DNA from 2 places in the Oceanicoccus sp. KOV_DT_Chl genome. Region 2 is predicted to be linked to the other one. Evidence: riboswitches for the same ligand, from Rfam matches in the RefSeq annotation. Region 2 holds a riboswitch; the other holds the start of a gene.
The links. A riboswitch is a leader RNA that binds a small molecule or an ion and turns the genes downstream of it on or off. The one in region 2 is predicted to bind cyclic di-GMP.

Region 1 (10,244 bases), on a different contig from region 2:
GACAAGAATGTACTGGTCAATCACGGCATTGATTTGCAGGGTATCGCGTTTGATACCATGCTCGAATCCTATGTACTGAATAGCACGGCTAGTCGTCACGATATGGATACGTTAGCGCAAACGCACCTTGATACTGCCACCATAAAATTTGCAGATATTGCCGGTAAAGGCGCTAAGCAGCTGACCTTTAACCAAATACATCTTGATCAGGCCGGTCCTTATGCCGCAGAAGATGCGGATATTACGCTGCGTTTACACCAAGTACTGTGGCCGCAGTTAGCCGCTATTGCGCCGTTGGCTGCGGTTTTCAATGACATAGAAATGCCGTTAGTTAATGTGCTTTCTACCATAGAGTCTAATGGCGCATTAGTAAGCAAGGACTTACTAGCTACTCAGAGCGGCGAAATTGGCGCGCGCTTGATAGAGTTAGAAAAATCGGCGTTTGAGTTGGCGGGAGAAGAATTTAACCTCAGTTCCCCCAAGCAATTGGGTCACATTTTGTTTGAAAAGCTGGAATTGCCGGTAATCAAAAAAACGCCCAAGGGGCGCCGTCAACCGCAGAGGAAGTATTAGCCGAGTTAGCACTGGATTACCCTTTACCGAAAGTGCTGATGGAATATCGCGGTTTGAGCAAGCTTAAGTCCACTTATACCGATAAGCTGCCAGAGATGATCAGCCCGGTAACAGGGCGTATTCATACCTCTTATCATCAGGCGGTGACCGCTACTGGCCGCTTATCTTCTTCCGATCCCAACTTGCAAAACATCCCTATTCGGACCCCGGAGGGCCGCCGGGTCAGGCAGGCATTTATTGCCCCTGCAGGTTATAAGATATTAGCGGCGGATTACTCGCAGATTGAATTGCGGATCATGGCGCACTTATCTCAGGATAGCGGTCTGTTAACCGCTTTTGCCGAGGGCAAGGATATCCACCAGGCTACCGCCGCAGAAGTCTTTGGCCTGCCGTTAGCTGACGTTTCAGCCGAGCAGCGTCGTCGCGCGAAAGCCATTAATTTTGGTTTGATCTACGGCATGTCCGCGTTTGGCTTGGCTAAACAGATTGATGTGGGTCGGCATGAGGCGCAAGAGTATATAGACACGTATTTTGCTCGCTATCCGGGGGTTAAAAAGTATATGGATAACACCCGTGCAGATGCTTCTGAGAAGGGCTATGTTGAGACTTTATTTGGTCGACGCCTGTATCTACCGGAGATCAATGCCAGTAACGGCATGCGCCGGCAAGCCGCGGAGCGCACCGCGATTAATGCGCCTATGCAAGGGACCGCAGCAGATATCATCAAAAAAGCCATGGTACTGGTGCAGCAATGGTTAGATGACTCGGAAGTTGATGCCAAAATGATTATGCAGGTGCACGATGAATTGGTCTTTGAAGTGGCAGAGCCTTTAATTGAGGAGGTATCAGCAAAGGTGAGGGCGTTAATGTCAGCAGCCGCTAGTCTGGATGTGCCGCTGATTGCCGATGTCGGGGTTGGCGATAACTGGGATCAGGCCCACTAGCGTTAGCCGTAATGGCTAACGCTAGTGGGGGACAGACTTTCAGCTCTGTCTCCCAAAAAGCTTGCCAAAAAATAATTTCTCACCTCGCGGAACTTCCACCAATCCCCCAAGTCTTATCTAGCGTGGTTGATGATCACAACTTGCTAGCTTTCCCCTGAGTTAGTGAAGTCTCCAAGCCAGTGCACTTCCCCTAAGACGCTCTGGATACTTAATGCCCAGCACAGTGTAAACTGTAGCTGGGTTTTTTTATTGTTCCTCTGCGCTGGTTATTTCCTCTGCCGCGATAATTTCAAGCCAGCCGTTTAATACTTGCTGTAATTGGTCGAGACCAGTACGTTTCAAGGCAGAAAACAGTTGTACCGAAACCAGGTCAGCCATGGGTTCCAGCTCTTTGCGTACCTTTAGTAGAGAGGAATTAGCCGGCCCTTTTTTTAATTTATCGGCTTTGGTGAGCAAAATATGCACTTTCATGTCGCAACTTTGCGCCCATGACAGCATCATCCGGTCAAAGTCCTGTAACGGGTGGCGACAATCCATCAATAAAATCAGGCCACACAGCGATTGCCGCTGGCGCAGATATTCTTCTAAATGCCGCTGCCATTTTTCTTTGACTTCCATCGGTACTTTGGCAAAGCCATAACCGGGTAGGTCTACCAGGCGCTGCTGGTCACTGAGAGTAAAAAAATTAATCAGTTGGGTGCGCCCCGGCGTTTTACTGATACGGGCCATACGCTTATTATCAGTGAGCGTATTAATGGCACTGGATTTACCGGCATTCGAACGGCCTGCAAAAGCAACTTCCAAGCCGGTATCCGGTGGGCAGCTGGCTAATTTAGGTGCGCTGGTTAAAAACTCAGCGGTCCGAAAGTTAATGATGGGTGTGGTCAAGAGGGGCCTTTTGCTAGATTTAGTCAGTGAGAATAAGAATGGCCATACTACAGGGATGGCGATAGGATGCCAGTCTTGTGTATAATGCCGCCGTTTTTGCGGTTCAGGCTATTCTATAAGGGTTGGCCGCTATATCAAACGAGATTATGACGGATAATCAGAGGAATGGTTAGATGAAGAAATTGCTTCTCGCAGCATCGTTAGTTGGCTTGGTAACTGGCAGCGCAATGGTGCAATCTGCTGATCAGGCAGTTGTGGATCGCTACAGTAAAACCTGTGCTGTTTGTCATACTGCCGGTGCTGCTGGCGCCCCCAAAACCGGTGATGCTGCCGCTTGGGCTCCTCGCTTGGAGAAGGGTATGGACACGTTGGTAAGCAGTGTAGATAAAGGTATGAACGCAATGCCTCCAAAGGGAATGTGTTTTGATTGTAAGCCTGCAGATTTTGAAGCGTTGATTGAATATATGGCTGCGGGTAAGTAAGACTTTAGCGCGCCACAAAATATTAAAGTTGTTTATAAAGTTATAGTGGAACAATTATGAAAAAACTATTGGTAAGCTTTTTAGTGCTGGCAGGTTTTGCTGGTGCGGTAAATGCCGGCGATGCTACTGCAGGTAAAACAAAGGCTGCAGCTTGCGTAGCTTGTCATGGTGAGGGTGGTAATAGCCTCGCGCCGAATTTTCCAAAGCTGGCTGGGCAAAATGCTCGCTACTTGCTTAAGCAAATGCAGGATATTCAATGTGGTGCACTAAGTGAAGCGGATCAAGCGACGCAAAAATGTAATGGTCGCACGGTTCCGACTATGGCTGGTCAGCTAGATAGCTTTAGCAAAGAAGACCTGGCAGATATCGCAGCTTATTACGCAAGTCAAACCATTAGTGTCGGTCAGACAAGTCCTGATCAGGCCGCTAAAGGAGAAGAAATTTATCGTGCAGGGGTTCGTACTAAAGGTGTAGCCGCGTGCTCGGCTTGTCATTCGCCAACAGGTAAGGGCAACGAGTTAGCCGGTTACCCCAGTTTAGGTGGCCAGCATGCTGATTATATTGCAGCACAATTAAAAGCATTTCGTGCCGCGGCAGATGGCTTGGCTGGTCGTAGTAATGATGGTGATACAAAAATCATGCGCGATGTAGCGGCCATGATGAGTGATAGTGAAATCACGGCTGTAGCTAGCTATATTACTGGTTTGCACTAGCTCGAATAATGAAAAAAGGTGGCATTAGCCGCCTTTTTTTTTTAGTTAGTGTTAATCAAACTCGATAAACAATAATAGATTAGGGAACCGGGAGCGCGATACTGGTTCTTAGTATAATCAATTGGGTGCTGTAGTTGTTACTATGCACTTCTAGCAGAAAAATGGAGTCAATATGAATCGTCGTATCAACTTTCGTAGTCTTATAGTTGTCGCGCTGTTAGTGCTATTAACGCCGGTAATGGCAGTGGCACAAGAACAGTACGTCGCTGGAAAAAATTATATCGTGCTGGATCAGCCTGTACGTACACGCGATAGCAGTAAAGTAGAGGTAGTCGAGTTATTTTGGTACGGCTGTAGTCATTGCTATGCCTTTGAACCGTTAATTAAACAATGGAAAAAACAACAGCCTGCTGACGTCGATTTTTGGCAGTCACCTGCAATGTGGAATGGGGCGATGAAAACCCATGCCCAGATGTTCTTTGCTACCGAAACCATGGGTGTTCGGGACAAGGTACATGATGCAATTTTTACCGCCATGAATGTTGAGCGTAAGCGTTTTGCCAATGTTGCAGAAATTGCTGATTTCCTTGCCGACTACGATGTCGATCCGCAGCAGTTCACCAAGACGTTTAATTCTTTCAGCGTAAATAGCCAGGTTAAGCAGGCGGACGCCCGTGCCCGCAGTTATAAAATCAGTGGCACGCCAGAAGTGGTGGTTAATGGTAAATATCGAGTCTCGGCAAGTTTGGCAGGTGGTCAGGCTGAAATGCTCAAGGTAGTAGATTTTCTGGTTAACAAGGAGCGAGCGGGACTTGCCGCGAAGTAACAAGCTAGCTTGGAAGTCTAAAGGCCGCTATTGATATAGCGGCCTTTTTTGTTTCAGGGCAGTTGTTACTGATTAGGATAACCGGTCTATACTAATTCTCAGCATAATTAATTCGGGTACGGCTATGAATCGTAATACCAGTGATTGGAAGGATAAGTATCTGGACGCGCTTGACGAACAGGAGAAGCGGGATCGTCAATTCAAACAAATGATGACGCTACTGACCAAAGGCATTATTCGAATCAGCATGGTGGCTGAAGGGATAGATGGACAGCTAGATAAGCAATTGGCGGGGATGCGCCAAATGTTTCGTGATGGCAGTCCGTCGCGGCGAGATTTAAATACCGTCATTGATGCTTTGGAGGGCCAGGTTAAACGGATTGATACGGTTAAAACTGAGCGTGCCAAAGTCATAGCGTCGGCTTTTCAATCCCTGGTGTCGCAATTACAAAGTTTGAAGCCTGAAAAAGAAGCGGCGCAACAATTAAATCAACTTGGTAAAGTGATCAAAATACGCAGCGGGAAAATTCAGGAATATTCAGCGCTGATAAATGATTATGTCAGTGTGCAACAAGAAGTATTGAACGAGCGAAATATTAAGCGGGTAAGCAAACCCTTTTGGCATCAGTGGTCAGCAGAAAAAAACCTTGCTGATGAAAAAGAACCGGTGGTGAAGAACGGAAAAAAAATAAGTGACAAAGATGAAAATAATAAAGCTATTCAGGTAGTAGAAAAAAAATCGTCAAAAGAAACCTCAGCAGAAAAAATTAATGATGGATTAGACCTTGCTGATCAGGTGGTAGCACCTCGCGCTGAAATTAATGCCGACGCAATGGGTGAAGAGCCTGCGTTTTCCCGATTAAATCAAGCAATATGCGAAGTATTGGATGAACTTCTCCAGCAAATAGAAGCGCCGCCAATGGCCAAGGAGAATTATCAAGCCGCCAAAAGACAAATTGAGAAAGGTTTAAATTGGTATGAATTGGTTCCTACTTTAGAAGACATTAGTATCGTTGTTGTATCGGCCTTTCATAATAATCAAAAAGATTTTGAAACATTCTTAAACCAGTTAAATGATCGCTTGTCGCAAGCATTTGAATTTATTAGTGCCTCGGGCAATTACAGGGGGAGGGATTTAATGCCGGCCGCGAGCTAAATGAATCTATGCGCGAGCAATTTAGCGCTATTCAGCAGAGTGTAGAAGCCGCCACCGAACTTGATCAACTGAAATCGGCAGTGAGTACGCGTTTAGAACAAGTCGTCGCGTTGATGGATAAACACCAATCCGGCGAGGTGTTGCGCGAACAGAGTCTTTCTGAACAATTGGATGCCTTGGTTGCCCGAGTCAAAAATATGGAAGCTGATTCTGCCCAGGCTGAGGAGCGAATAGAAGAGCAGCGTCAAAAAGCACTGCGGGATGTGTTGACCCAACTGCCCAATCGGGAAGCGTATAACCAACGTTTGGAGCAGGAGTGCGAGCGTTGGCAGCGTTATGATCGACCCTTAACCATGGCAGTTTGCGATGTAGATCATTTTAAACGAGTCAATGATACCTACGGTCATTTGGCAGGTGATAAGGTGTTACGCATTATTGCTAAAACTTTACGTAAGCGCTTACGTAAAACAGATTTTATCGCCCGTTTTGGTGGTGAGGAGTTTGTCGTACTGATGCCAGAAACCGAGCAAGCGTCTGCGCTCAAGGTGGTCGAGGGCGTCAGGGAGGCTATTGCCAGTTGCCCTTTTCATTTCAAAGAAAAACCAGTGACCATTACCATGTCTTTTGGCGTTTCAACCTTTAGTGGTGAAGATAATGGCGAGGCGGTCTTCGCGCGCTGTGATAAGGCGTTATATCAGGCCAAGGAGCAGGGGCGTAATCAGAGCGTGGTGGCCGGACAGCCAGTGATCGAATTGTAATAGTTCATCATTTCAGGCGTTCTCATCGGCTTAAGTCGCCGTTAGATAAAAGCCAAGCTTTAAAATTGATTGCTCACAGTGCAGCCCGGGGCCCACAATATATAGTGGTTAGTTAGTAATTCGATACAATATAAAGCTCGTCGAAAATGAGTGCACCATAAAAAGGCGCCAAGTGTCTCAAAATAAAATAATGTGACGGGAAAATTTACATCTTGGGCGATTGAACAGAGGTCTTGTAGCTTAGGAAGATGGTTTGTGTCTGTGGAGGGTAATAGTGGGCAGCAATGTGAGTCTAGTGTCTCATTTTGTTCCTCGGCTGTAGGGTGTAATCATGAAAATCACTGCTATTCATCACCCGTACCCGCCAGCTGGATCAGTTAGCCTGTTTAAGGCGACGGATTATTTTACACAACGCAACTAATGGCTTGTAGTTTGTGCGACCTGAAGATGAGACAGCTGCCTAAGTTATTGATTACTAATGTCTAATAGTTTGTTGGCATCAATATTGGATAGTGTACGAGGCAATAATGATTTAGTAGCGGTTTTTTGACACTCATGCCAGTAGCTGCATTCATTGGCTGAGTAACAAAATTATTAAATCATTAATAAACGTTTGAAACTTCTTAAATAACAATAAGGAAGGCAAGCGCCAAACCCATCGTGAGGTGGGGACGGAAAGCCTACGGGTCTTTCGAGTAATGTTAAACAGGGATGACAGTGTTCTGCTGCTATTGAACACTACAAGGAATTTACTCATAAAGACGGCCGGGTTGTTACCCTTCTTCGAGAAACCTCGAGGAATATAAAATGAAAAAATTAAATACTGTTCTTGCTGCTACTGCTTTGGCTCTTGTAGCTGCTCAATCTCAAGCTGCTTTGTTTGACGTATCTGTGGCTATTTCTGGTACTACTAGCGGTGCTGCCATTGGTGGTGCAACTGGTTCAACTACTGGCTCTGGTTCAGGTACTTTAGATACCGGCACTGGCGTGATTAGCTTTTCATCCGTCTCTAATGCCACAACTCCTGTGACAAATGCTTTTGTATACGGTGTTGCTACTGTTGATACTATCGGATTGAGTTCAAGTACAACTGCTACCGACTGTGTTGAAAATGGTGGTCTTTTACCGACATGCCCTAATGTACCACTAAATGTTAGTGGCCCAATTGGTAACCTTAGTGAAGTATACGGTGGTTCAGCTACTGGTACTGGCGATATCTTTACTCTGGTAGCTGTTGGTGACCAAGGTTCAGGTATTACTTCTAACAACTCTTACACCTTTACTATTGGTGCCGAGCAGGTTTCTGAAGTGCCAGTACCTGCAGCTGCTTGGTTGTTTGGTTCTGCAATCGTAGGCTTGGCTGGTATCGGTCGTAAGCGTAAGGCTTAATAGCTTTGTTAGCTAAATAACAGGTGTCTGGATTTATTTTCCATAACCTGTGAAAAAACCCTGCTAGAAATAGCAGGGTTTTTTTTTGCAAATGATAATTAAAGCTGACATGTTAAATATTAACTGGGCTAAAGATAATTAGTTGAATTATTGCAGAAGTGGAAGGTATTTGCGGTGGCGTAAGTTAAATGAATATAGTTACTATATAGCTTGTATATAATAAGTCACATAGTAGTGTCGCTCTCAGTGTAGTTGTTATTGTTGATGAAAATTAAAAAAAATAAAATTAAAAAAATACAGAATAAACGAGTTGTATTTAAGCCGGCGCCTAATCAACAAGCAGTACAGGTTATCTACGCGGAAGCGTTACAGTATGTTTTTGATACATCATCAAAAACCAGTGATTGGAATCTTGTTGAATTTCAGGCTCTACAGCTTGCTGAACAACTGCCTAAAGAAAATATAATCCAGCTAATTTTAATTGAGGCGTATTGTAATAGTTTTCGGTTTGATAAGGCTGAAAAGCTGATAGATCCTTTGCTTAAATTAGCCCGGCTGGATACTGACTCCGCTGTCGTCATTGCCAAGTATTATCGGGCCAGCAATCAGCCAGAGAAAGCGATTGATGTATTAGAAAAAGGTATTGTCCGCAGGCCTGATAGTGTTAGATTGTTAGATGCGCTGGGGTCCTGTTATAACTTGATGGGGAAAAAAGAGCGCGCTTTAGAAGTCTACAATAAAGTTACCAAAATAGATTCGGCATTTAGTCAGTCGTATTGGCATCGGGCGCACATTCAAAAGAACAGTTTTCCCCAGCGTGACCTGGATAGTATTAAAAAACTATTGGAAAGTAAGTCTTTAACAGAAATAGACAGGGCTAGACTTTATTTTGCGCTGGCTTGGGGTTATAGCAATGAGCCAGAACAACATTTTAATGAATTACATAAAGCGAATAAGATCATAAGTGCTTTGCGTCCTTGGTCTATTGATGCCGAGCGTATAAAGTCTGAGAAAGTTAGGCAGTTTGTCACGAGAGATATGTTAGAGGCGTGCAAAGGCTCCGGGTATTCTGATAAAGCGCCAATAATTATCGCATCAATACCTCGTTCTGGCACTACGCTTCTGGAACAAATTTTGGGTGCCCATACTGCGACTTATGCCATCGGTGAGTCACAGCCTTTTTACCAGGCAATTAACGATACAGCATTTGAATTTAGAGCAAATGAAAATTATTGGGGTTGGTGTCAGCCACAGGAATTTAACAAGTACTTTCCTGCACTCTATAAATCTTATTGTAATCATGGGTTCGTGCAAAAATCGGGGGATAAAAAGCCAGTAGATAAGTCGATGAATATGATGCATTACCTGGGTATATATTTAGCAGTTTTTCCTGATGCTAAAGTAATTCAGTTAATGCGAGATCCAATGGATGCGTGTTTGTCTGCATATCAACTTTATTTTCCTAATGGAAATGAGTACACATTTTGTCAAAAGTCATTTATTCAATACTATAAATTATTTGAAGAAGTAATGGCTTACTGGAAAGATTTATTTCCGGAAAATATTTTATTGGTTGATTATGAATCTATCGTCGAAGACCCTCGTGGTATGACAGAGAGAATATTGGGTTTTTGTGGGCTTGAATGGGAAGAGAATTGCCTGAATTATCATAGTACCGAGCAAATAATTAGGACTGCTAGTCATATGCAAGTAAAACAACCCGTTTATAAATCGGCTGTGGCTAGATGGAAAAAATATGCGCCATATCTTCAAGAGGCTCTGGAAGAGCTAAATACTCCGCTAATACCTGAAGGGTAAGACTTTTGAAAAAGAAAAAGAAAAGCGCCAAGAGCAATCCCAAGCATAATATTCAGCTTAAGCCAAACGAAGCAGTTATATGCCTTCCAGTTGAAGATATTGTAAGTAGAGCTAATCATAGTTATCAGTCAGGGAAGTTTTTAATGGCAGAATATGTGCTTCAGCAGCTTATTGACACTATAAAACCGCTTCCGCTAAGTGCGAGTATATTATTATTAGATGTCTTCAAGGCTTCTGCAAAGCTTGATAAGGCATGTGATTTTGCAAAAAAATTATTGATTGATTATCCAGAAGATCCGAAAGTATTGCGTGCCAGTGCTAGTGTGCAACAATTGTTGGGCAATAGTGCTAATAGTCTGGGTTTACTAGAAAAGGCACTGGAGATTAATAAAGATCTTTGTCCGACGTACAATCAGTTAGGCCATTTGTATATATCTATGTCTGATAAGATTCAGGCAGAAAAATCCTTTAAAAAAGCCATTAACAGCGGGCCAAACAGGATCGGTGGGTATTGGGGATTAGTGCGTGTTTTAGGGGGGGATACACCTGAAAAATATATTTTGGCGGTAAAAAAATTAGAAAATAAACTTAAAGGCAGGCATGAAGAATTAGCTTATTTGAACTTTACCTTAGCAAAATATTATGAGGAAAGAGATAGTAAAAAAAGTTTTACTTTTTTTAAAAAAGGGAATTTAGC
Region 2 (10,244 bases):
AATTTAAATAGGGTTCTTTAATGGGCTGGGGTGAGGATATCGTTAGCAGCCCTAGCTCGTTCACATCAAACCGCAGTTCCTGATACAGCGCGCTGCGGTCAACGCCCATTTGATTGTAAATATCAGCCGGTGCCTGGTTGATCAATAATTCAGCTGGACCAAAATCCTCATGCTTGCGAATAGGCAGTTGAGCATTCAGGGGTTCCCCTAGATTGGATTTGATGGATATCTCACCGAGTTCCAGAGCATGAGTAGTGAGCGCTAAAAGCAGGCTGCTCAGCAGGAGTGTTGTGCGTATTAGTGGGAGCGGCAGTGTGGCTAGCAGTTTCACTGGTGTGTCCTTGGCTGATCAATGAGAGTTGAGTATAGGTCAATATGCTGATGTTGTTAGTCTTTGGAAGATACGCCATTTTACTGGCAAAAACTTTGAATTGGTCGTCATTTATTTGAGTTTGACAACTCCTTGTCGCATCGCGGTGTATCTAAATACGCTAATGACTTTTTATTTAATTTATTGATTTATTTATAAATTATTCGTATATCGGACCCTTATTATTACCGTGATTCGCATCACAGTTCCGACAGTTTATTGGCTATAATTCCGGCCTGATTAGTCAATTAATTGTTGTTTCGGGGTGCTGAGAGTTGCTTGTACAAGCTGGGTATAATGCAGGGGTATGGTCTAAACGATCGTTGCAATTAGGTGCGTTGCTGCTGGTATTGTTGCAGGGTTGTAGTGCGATTGAGGTGCGTGATGAGCCCATGAAGACCGCTACTGATTCCGTTAGTACGAATGAGGTGGTGGTAATGGTAAAGCCGCCGGTTAAAGTCTCGCCAACTTCGGAGCCGCTGCCGCAAAGCGTGGTGCCGACTCAGCAGCCAAAGCCACAATCGTTGGCCATAGTGTTGATTAAGGGCAATGAAAATTACCAGCAAATTGCCAATGCGGTCGCCCAGAGGTTTGCAGGCGAAAGTGAAGTCTTTGAGCTGTCTTCCCCAGCGCCCCAAGCGTCAGAAATTAATCGCTTGAAAAACTCAAAGCATCAGCAAGTGTTGCTAATTGGTGCTGCAGCCGCCCGTTGGGCAGTAGACCTTGAGGATAGACATCGAGTATTTGCGCAAGTCTTTAATCATCAGCAGGAAGGCTTGTTGGAGGCAGGGTTTTCAGGTGTGAGTATGGTGCCTGATGCGGATCAATTGTTTTCGACATGGAAAACGTTAGCGCCAAACTTGACTCATGTCGGCATTATTACCGGCCCGCAAAATGAACAGACTATTGCACAGATTAAATTGGCTGGGCAGCGTTTTGATATTGAGGTTTTACACCGAGAGGCCGCCAATGATAAAGAAATGCTGTATGAATTAAAGCAGTTAAATGAAGAGGTGCAGGGCTATTGGCTATTGCCGGATCATCGCATTTTAAGTCGTCGCACGATGAAGGACTTCATGAGTATCAGTGTCAAGCAGGGCAAGCAGGTCGCACTCTTTAATCAGCAGTTACTGAAGTATGGCGGTTTAATGTACGTGGGTGCAGATCCAGACGATATTGCTCAGCAGGCTATTGTACAGCTATCGACAACCGGGCCTTCATTTAGATTATTAGAAAAAGCAGTAATCGAAATAAATCAACGAGCTGTGGAACAGCTAAATTTAGCCCTGTAGATGCCGGGGCAATTAAACGGATTGAATGAAAGTGACGTATAAGAAATTACAAATAATGTCAGAAAAATTGCGACTTCAAGTTAAAGAAAGCCTACAGGATTTAGTTGGCTGTATTGAAATGAAGTGGGCGCAATTTGGCAGCCGATTACGACAGTCAGAGCTGTTGACACGTAGGCATGGACGAAAGAAATCAGGTAGTTTGGTGCGCCGCTTCCAATTGTTGTTGTTAAGTTGGGGGTGCTGGTGTATATCATGGCGGTAACCGGATTCTGGATCATTTCCAGCAATGCCATTCAAAATACTTTTGAACAGCAAGCTGGGCAATGGATGAATAAACTGGACGAACTCAGTACTCCGCTTTATGTGTCACAAGATATCAATGAATTTACTGCAATAGAAAATTACATTAATAATTATTCGGAAGTATCCTATTTAAAGTTTTATAAAGCTGATGGCGTTGGTGTGCTGGCTGAATATATTGCATCCTCTTCAGCTGACCTTGATGTGCCTGTCTTTAATAAGAGTGTCTTTGATGATTTTACCCGTACCGAGCTAAAAAATGGCCGCGCTATAAGCAATGTGATTACTGTGCAGCATTCGTTGATGCGAATGATTGCGCCGGTCTCGATTGTGTCAATGCGCGCGGATGAAATGCTGGATTTTGATATGGATGACTCTGCTGCTGAGAGCGTGGAAGTCATCGGCTATATTGATATGGGTCTTGATTTTAGTTCACACCAAAGTCATTTGGTGGACAATATTATCAAGGGCAGTTTTTTCTTCGCAATATTGTTTTGTATAGCAGCTGTGATTGGTCGTCAGTTAACTACCAATGCGCTAAAACCACTACTTGATTTACGTGAACCATTAAATCGTCTGGCTCAAGGTGATACTGATGTTTGGGTCAGTAAAAATGGCGATGAAGAAATCGTCGCAATTAGCAATGCGTTAAATGCCACGATTAATGCGATTAAAGGCCGCGATGCAGAGTTACGCCGATTGGCAGATTACGATGCCTTAACCGGTTTAATAAATAAGCGTAGTTTTAATAATTTATTAGAGCAAGAGAAGCAGCGAGTTGTTAAAGAAAAGGATAAAAGCGCGTTATTCTTTATCGATTTGGATCAATTTAAATATGTTAATGACACGTTAGGTCATGCATCTGGCGATCGCTTGCTGGTACAAATTGCTGAGCTGTTAAAAAAGCGTATGCGGACGGATGATGTGGTTTGTCGATTAGGTGGTGATGAATTTGCGGTATTGGCTAAATCAGTTGATAAGTCGGGCGCAATTGAAATTGCTAACTCTATCGTTAAATCTATGTATGATTTTTTGTTTATCGAGCAAGGTAAGACGTTTAATATTTATTGCTCAGTGGGTGCGGCCTTGATAGAAGCAGATAAGCAAAGTGCTGAAGAGGCTTTCTCTAACGCAGATATGGCTTGTTATAACGCCAAATCGCAAGGCCGAAATCGTTTTCATTTGTATGAGGCGCAAGCCAATGATGAAAATAAATTGGATATTGGTTGGTCACATCGTATTGCTGAAGCGTTGGCTAATGATAAATTTGTGCTGCATTACCAGCCTATTGTCGGAGTAGAAGAAGGCGGTATCCCTAGTTATGAGGCGCTGCTGCGGATGATAGGCGAAGAGGGTGAATTGGTACCGCCTAACTTATTTATTCCAGTAGCCGAACGCTTTGGATTAGCTACCGAAATCGACTACTGGGTAATCAGGCACAGTATGAAGGCGTTGGAAGCGTTGAATAATGAAGGTCGCCGAGTTCGGTTTTATGTCAACCTTTCGGGGCAGCTGTTGGTAGACCCTGATTTTGTAAATCGTGTCGTTAGAACATTTAATGAATATGATATAGATGCCTCTCAAGTAGTGTTTGAACTAACCGAGCGGGCCGCAGTGGGTAATATCTATAATGCTTCGCAGAAAATGGTTCGCTTGCAGTCTTATGGCTTCCAGTTTGCAGTGGATGATTTTGGTTCCGGCTTTAGTTCGTTTTCGTATTTGAAAAATATGCCGGTAGAATATGTGAAAATTGAAGGTGAGTTTGTTGAGCGGATATTGGAAGATAAAATTGATCGCGCTCTGGTTAAATCGATGGTGGACATTGCCAAGGCCTGTGGTAAAAAAGTGGTGGCAGAATATGTTGGTGATCAGGAAACCTATGATTTGCTTAAAAGCTACGGTATTGATTATGCACAAGGTTTTTTCATCGCCAAGCCTTCAGCTGATGTTGTCAGGGGAAATACGGATCCAGTTCTACCCGAAAATGTAACAGCGTTGAAAACGCATCAGGGCTGATGGCTTTATTCGAGTTACATCGTTTACTGTACAGATAAAAAAAGAGAAGCCATTGGCTTCTCTTTTTTTGTTTAAAGATGACATTTTTTCATTGTGGTGTGCGCAGCACCATCAGACGAATCTCCGTCATATCTTCAATGGCATAGCGGATGCCTTCGCGGCCAACGCCGCTGTCTTTAACGCCGCCGTAGGGCATATTATCGACCCGCCAGGAGGGAACGTCGCCGATGACAACACCACCTACATCAAGTGTGTCCCAGGCTTTATAGGCTTTGTAGATGTCACGGGTGAAAATTCCAGCTTGAAGACCAAAATCACTATCATTCACGGCAGCAAGTGCCTGATCAAATTCATCAAATACCGATAGTACAACGACTGGGCCAAACGCTTCTTTGGTATTGATGTTGCAATCTGATGGCACGTTTTCCAATACCGTCGCTTCCAGCATGGCGCCGTCTCGCTGGCCGCCGCAAAGAATAGTGGCTCCCTGGGCGCTTGCTTCCTGCACCCAGCTATCGAGTCGTCTCGCCTCGCTTTCTGAAATCATTGGCCCGATAAAGGTGGTTTCATCTTTGGGGTCGCCCATTACCAATGCTTTGGTGGCTTTGACAAAGCGTTGCTTGAATTCATCGTACAGTGAGCTGTGAATCATGATCCGTTGCACACCGATACAGCTTTGCCCCGATTGATAAAATGAACCAAAAATAATTCGCTCCACGGCGTCATCCAGGTCCGTATCGTGGTCGACAATACAGGCGGCATTGCCTCCCAGCTCTAATACCACCGGTTTTTTGCCAGCTCTGGCTTTTAAATCCCAGCCTACATCCGGTGAACCCGTAAAGCTTAATAATTTAAAGCGATCATCAACGGTGAACAAATCGGCGCCATCGCGATGACAGGGTAAAATTGAAAATGCACCAATCGGTAAATTGGTTTCTGCCAGTATTTCGCCGATCATTAAAGCGCCAATCGGCGTACGACTTGCTGGTTTCAGCACGAAGGGGCAGCCGGCAGCAATTGCAGGGGCGACCTTATGAGCGGCCAGGTTTAGCGGAAAGTTAAAAGGAGAAATAAAAGAACAGGGACCAATAGGTACGCGCTTGTACATACCTTGATAGCCTTTGGCTCTGGGGGCGATTTCAAGGTTGAGTACTTCACCGCCAATACGAACGGCTTCTTCGGCGGCAATTTTGAAGGTATCAATCAGGCGCGATACTTCACCCCTGGCGTCCTTGATCGGCTTGCCGGCCTCTATACACAGTGCCATTGCCATTTCTTCAAAGCGTTCTTCAAAACGTTTAACGCAATGGTTAAGCACATTTTGACGTTCGTAAGGAGGAAATTTGGCCATCGCTTCGGTGGCATCTACTGCGGCAGCAATTGCTTGATCAATGGTGGCGGCATCAGCCATTGCTACCTGAGTCGCCACTTCACCCGTATATTTATCAGTCACATCAAGATCATTATTGGCCTGTACTGCCTTGTTGGCTAAGTAGTAGGGGTATTGCGTTTGTAACATAATGATGTCCCGTTTTTAAATGAGTGGTCGCTTAAATGCGCTTACTAAGTTCTCTGATCTCGTCATTGAGAATGCGATCATTCTCAGAATAATCAACAGGGACATCAATTAAATGCACGCCATGTTCAGCTTGGCAGGCCTTAAGCAATGGCAATAAATCTTCTGTTTTTTCTATGCGGTAGCCTTTTGCGCCATAGCTTTCTGCATACTTAACAAAATCGGGGTTGCCGTAGTCCAGACCGTAGTTATCAAAGTTCATATTGGCCTGTTTCCACTTGATCATACCGTAAGCATCATCACGCAGAATGATGATGGTGAGGTGCATGTTTAAACGCACCGCAGTTTCCATTTCCTGAGAATTCATCATAAAGCCGCCATCACCACAGATAGCGGTAACCGCTTTATTTGGAGAGACTAGATGCGCGGCCATGGCTGAAGGCAAGCCGGCCCCCATAGTCGCCAGCGCGTTATCCAGTAGCACGGTATTGGGTTTTTTGGCGCGATAGTTACGGGCAAACCATATTTTATAGACACCATTATCCAAAGCGATGATGCCGTCATCGGGCATGGCTGCTCGAACATCAGCCACCAGACGTTGTGGGTAAACGGGCCAGCGGTCGTCATCAGCGCCTTCCAGGATGTGGGCATCCATATGTGATTTTACTTCCATGAAGTAATTAAAGTTCCAGTGCTGTTGCGCGGTGATGCGCTCTTTCATCTGCCAGATGCTATTAGCAATATCACCTAACACTTCGACTTGCGGGAAATAGACGGGGTCGACTTGGGCGGAATTAAAATTCACATGAATCACTTTGCTGAGTTCATGCATAAAGAACGGCGGTTTTTCAACCACATCGTGCCCCACATTGATAATCAAATCTGCTGCATTAATCGCGCGATGGACGAAGTCACCGTCTGACAAGGTCGTGTTACCTAAAAACAGTTCACTGGTTTCATCGATAACACCTTTACCCATTTGAGTAGTGACAAAGGGGATGCCGGTTTTAGCAACAAATTCCGTGAGCATCTTGCTTGGTAATTTTCTGTTGGCGCCAGCGCCAACCAGAATTAACGGCTGAATAGATTTTTCAATCATTTCTACGGCGTGGCGCACACCTTTTTCTTCGGCAATTGGGCGGCGATGTGTGCTGATATTAACCAGCGCGGTATTGCTGTCTTCATCAGCAATGTCTTCGGGTAATTCCAGATGTGTAGCGCCAGGGCGCTCTTCTTCAGCAAGCCGAAACGCTTCACGTACTTTGGAGGGAATATTGTCGCTACTGACGATCTGGTGGGTAAATTTGGTCAGTGGTCCCATCATGTCGACCACATCGACAATTTGGAACTGGCCTTGCTTGCTTGATTTGACCGGTTTTTGTCCGGTAATCATTAGCATCGGCATAGCACCTAGTTGTGCATACGCTGCAGCGGTAACGAAATTTGTCGCCCTGGTCCCAGTGTAGACATGCAGACACCGGCTTTTCCTGTCAAACGGCCATAAGTTGCCGCCATAAAGCCGGCGGCTTGTTCATGACGAGTCAGGATTAGCTTGATTGATGAATGGCGTAACGACTCAAGCATGTCCAGGTTTTCTTCGCCAGGAATACCAAAGATGTATTCAACTCCTTCTGCTTCTAGAGCCTTTACGAAAAGGTCAGATGCTTTCATTGCTTTCTCCTATATGGTGGGGGGGCAGGGCGTGTTGAAAATTTATTGTGTCTTTTTGTATAGACCAGAAAGAGGCTAAACACGAGCGAAAATGGCAAATCTATGGGATCGGGTGCGAGTAGTAAACGTTGAGCTGGTGCTACTGTAGTCAGGGTGTAAATTATTGCTGGAATAGATTTCCTTTCTAATTTAAAAAAACCTATATAAATCAGCGGCATATAGATTTCCGTGGTAGTTCGCATTGTCGTCTCGTAATTTTTGCGCCAAGATAGTGCGAAAATTAATGCCGACCTGTCGAATGTGTCGGATTATTTAACACTGCTGGGTTTGCTTATGATTTACGGGAATATTGACTGATTACTGTCCAGAGTTAGTATCATATATACAGGTTGACGCTTGGGCATAGGAAGTTAATATCGGTTTTTGAATGACTGGTGTAATTACTTGAACTGAATTCGGCGCTATAAGGCGGGTTATTTTTATTTTTAAGTTATATAAATCAATAGTTTAGTGTATTTTTTGGGGCAGTAATTTAAACCGGTAGGCAGGGTAAATTTAGCAGGCAGGGGTGAAAAAATATTTCATATTATATGCTGATAATTATTTGGATAATCAGTATATTGCATTGTTATCAATAAATTTTGCTTCCTAAGTGTAATGTTCCTTGTGAGGGGGTGTCGGTACTTTTTTTGATACGGGTGTAACATTTGGTGGGTACTAATTTGCAGTGGTTATGTCCTATTGATAGGTCATTATGTTTATGGACGACGATATTTTTGACATAAGTCATTACATGTCGTTCTTTAGCAGTCCGATTATTGATAGGTTTGCCTGTAACCTATTGATATTTAAAAATAAATTATTTATTGGCACCAATATTGACTATTAATTCATGTCTTAGAAAGACGGTGCGACGAAAGTTATGTCGCTTAATAATAAAACCTTAAACAATAAAACAAGACGGAAAAAGCCAAACTCATCGTGAGGTGGGGACGGAAAGCCAAGGGTCTTAATCCAGTAATAATGGAAGTTAGTTTACAAGGAAGCGATCAAGATAGCCGGTCACCCTTCGAGTAAACCCTCGAGGATAGTATTATGAAAAAATTAGCATTAGCCACAGCATTAGTAGGTGCATCTGTTGCCGCTCAAGCGGACTACGTTCCATTCATCCTGACTGATTCATTTGTAGCGAACCAGTTCCAGCCAGTTCCTGGTAGCTTGGGCGGCTCTCCTGATTCAGGTTCACTACAGCTTGACTTGGATACTTTCGTATTGTCTGGTTCTGTTGCAATCAGTTCAGTTACTAACGTAACAAACTTTGATTACACTGCAGACTGGTCATTAAGCATGATCACTGGTGCTTTGACTGTTTCTAACCGTAGCTGTACTAATAACCCAGGTGACGTGTTTGGCGCATGTACTACTTTCATGCTTGAGCAAGTTTATGCAACTACTAACGATGCAGGCCCAGGTTCAACTAACTTCACTGTTACTTCTCCTGAGCCAGGTAGCGCAGTAGCAAATGTATACTCCTTCAACTTCCAGGCTGTTGGTGGTCCAGTATCTGAAGTACCAGTACCTGCAGCTGCATGGTTGTTCGGTTCAGCTCTTGTTGGTTTGGCTGGTATCGGTCGTAAGCGTGCTTAATTGATTGCGACCTTCGGGTTGTTAATCGAGAAACGCGAGCCTTGGGCTCGCGTTTTTTTTGTCTGGGTTTTGTGCCTATAAGTGGTTTGTTATGAGTCATGATATTAAAGAGAAGGTACTCAAGAATAATAATGTGCTGGCTATTATCATGGTCTCGATTTATTCCTTCCCGCTACGCTGAGTGAGGGTTTGTCAGCTGCTTCAATAGTTAAATCGGTTTTTCCTTTTTCTATGCGCTTGGTTTGCCGTAATAGTGCCGAAGTGTTTTCCAGGAAATATTTTCTTTATTCCAGGTTGGTGCTTCCGTTGAGTTATATCAAAATTTCAAACCAGGACGATAAAGTTGTCGCAAATTTTTGAGCTATCATGGTTGGCTGTCATGAGGCTGCTAACAATTACATGGTGTTATCCGGAGATGTTTTTTCGCTTTAACCATTATGTTTATAGGCTGGCGGTATTTTGCTGATAACTTAGTTATTTATCAGCTGTGAATGCACTTTTGGGAAGTTTGGTAGCGAGGCAAGTGATAGCGATGAAAAATACCCCCCACCGACAATGAGTCGGGACAAATACTGAGAAATATTCTAGATCTTTACACGTTGAAGTGTCAGGAGGAATATTTAGAATACGTATTGGTGAGGTTTGTGAGTACCGTTAGAGCAATTCAGTTATAGTTTTGCCTATATACAACAGCAATGGGGTGGGTGGCGCATCTGTGCTTCTTCTCTGGATTTACTTTTAGGTTGGTTGGTGGTTATTTTTTTAAAGATATTATTCGTTGGGAAAGACGTGAGGATTTAGAATGAAAGAACAGATGATTGGGTCAATGATGTCTGCGAAGCGGTACGATGAGGCTCTCCGTCTGATCAAGCAAGTTCTACACGAGAAGCCTGAGAATGCCCAGGTTCATTATCAGGCGGGCCATTGTTGTATCATGCTGGGTGATTTGGCTAATGCTTTGGTGTATATGAAGAAAACAGCTGAGCTAGATACGAAGCATATTAATAGTCGACTAAAAGTTGCAGAAATTGCCTACGAGTTAGCGAATGTCGACGAGATGTTTTTTTATCTTGAGCAAGTCGAAGCATTGGAAGAAGGTAATAAGGAGGCACTGGAAGCATTAGGACAAAAGTTTTTTGCCTACCAATTTACTGAAGATTCGCTGCGTTGTTTCCAGAAAGCTTATTTGATCGACCCTGGAAGTGCGCAAGCGTGCTATATGATTGCGGTAAATTTGCAATCGTTAGGTCAGTTTGTAGAGGCGAAAGAATATGCAGAACGTGCCCTGGACATAAATCCGCAATTTGCTGCTTGTTATTATTTGTTAGCCAATATTCGCCGTCATGAAGAAATTGGCGAGCAGGTTTCGGTAATGGAACAGTTGTATAACAGTGATGCGTTTAAAGCGCCTGATCGCTATTTGTTAGGGTTT

Region 1: it holds a riboswitch for cyclic di-GMP, as region 2 does, so the genes downstream of both, UNITIG_RS12690 (VPLPA-CTERM sorting domain-containing protein) here and UNITIG_RS23805 (VPLPA-CTERM sorting domain-containing protein) in region 2, are expected to answer to the same signal.

Annotation. Positions count from the first base shown of each region.
Region 1 is NZ_FQLF01000002.1:1,872,409-1,882,652, forward strand. It holds partial or broken gene polA (DNA polymerase I) at 1-1,517, shown strand, start outside; gene yihA (ribosome biogenesis GTP-binding protein YihA/YsxC) at 1,764-2,405, opposite strand; gene UNITIG_RS12665 (cytochrome c5 family protein) at 2,579-2,887, shown strand; gene UNITIG_RS12670 (cytochrome c) at 2,944-3,600, shown strand; gene UNITIG_RS12675 (thiol:disulfide interchange protein DsbA/DsbL) at 3,773-4,426, shown strand; gene UNITIG_RS12680 (hypothetical protein) at 4,551-5,582, shown strand; gene UNITIG_RS12685 (GGDEF domain-containing protein) at 5,591-6,340, shown strand; cyclic di-GMP riboswitch class I at 6,979-7,118, shown strand; gene UNITIG_RS12690 (VPLPA-CTERM sorting domain-containing protein) at 7,148-7,729, shown strand; gene UNITIG_RS12695 (sulfotransferase) at 7,994-9,547, shown strand; gene UNITIG_RS12700 (sulfotransferase) at 9,553-10,244, shown strand, end outside.
Region 2 is NZ_FQLF01000007.1:54,211-64,454, reverse strand. It holds gene UNITIG_RS21525 (FimV family protein) at 1-331, opposite strand, end outside; gene UNITIG_RS21520 (hypothetical protein) at 646-1,662, shown strand; gene UNITIG_RS21515 (bifunctional diguanylate cyclase/phosphodiesterase) at 1,915-3,978, shown strand; gene UNITIG_RS21510 (aldehyde dehydrogenase family protein) at 4,067-5,497, opposite strand; partial or broken gene UNITIG_RS21505 (acetolactate synthase large subunit) at 5,529-7,165, opposite strand; cyclic di-GMP riboswitch class I at 8,125-8,235, shown strand; gene UNITIG_RS23805 (VPLPA-CTERM sorting domain-containing protein) at 8,261-8,812, shown strand; gene UNITIG_RS21495 (sulfotransferase) at 9,615-10,244, shown strand, end outside.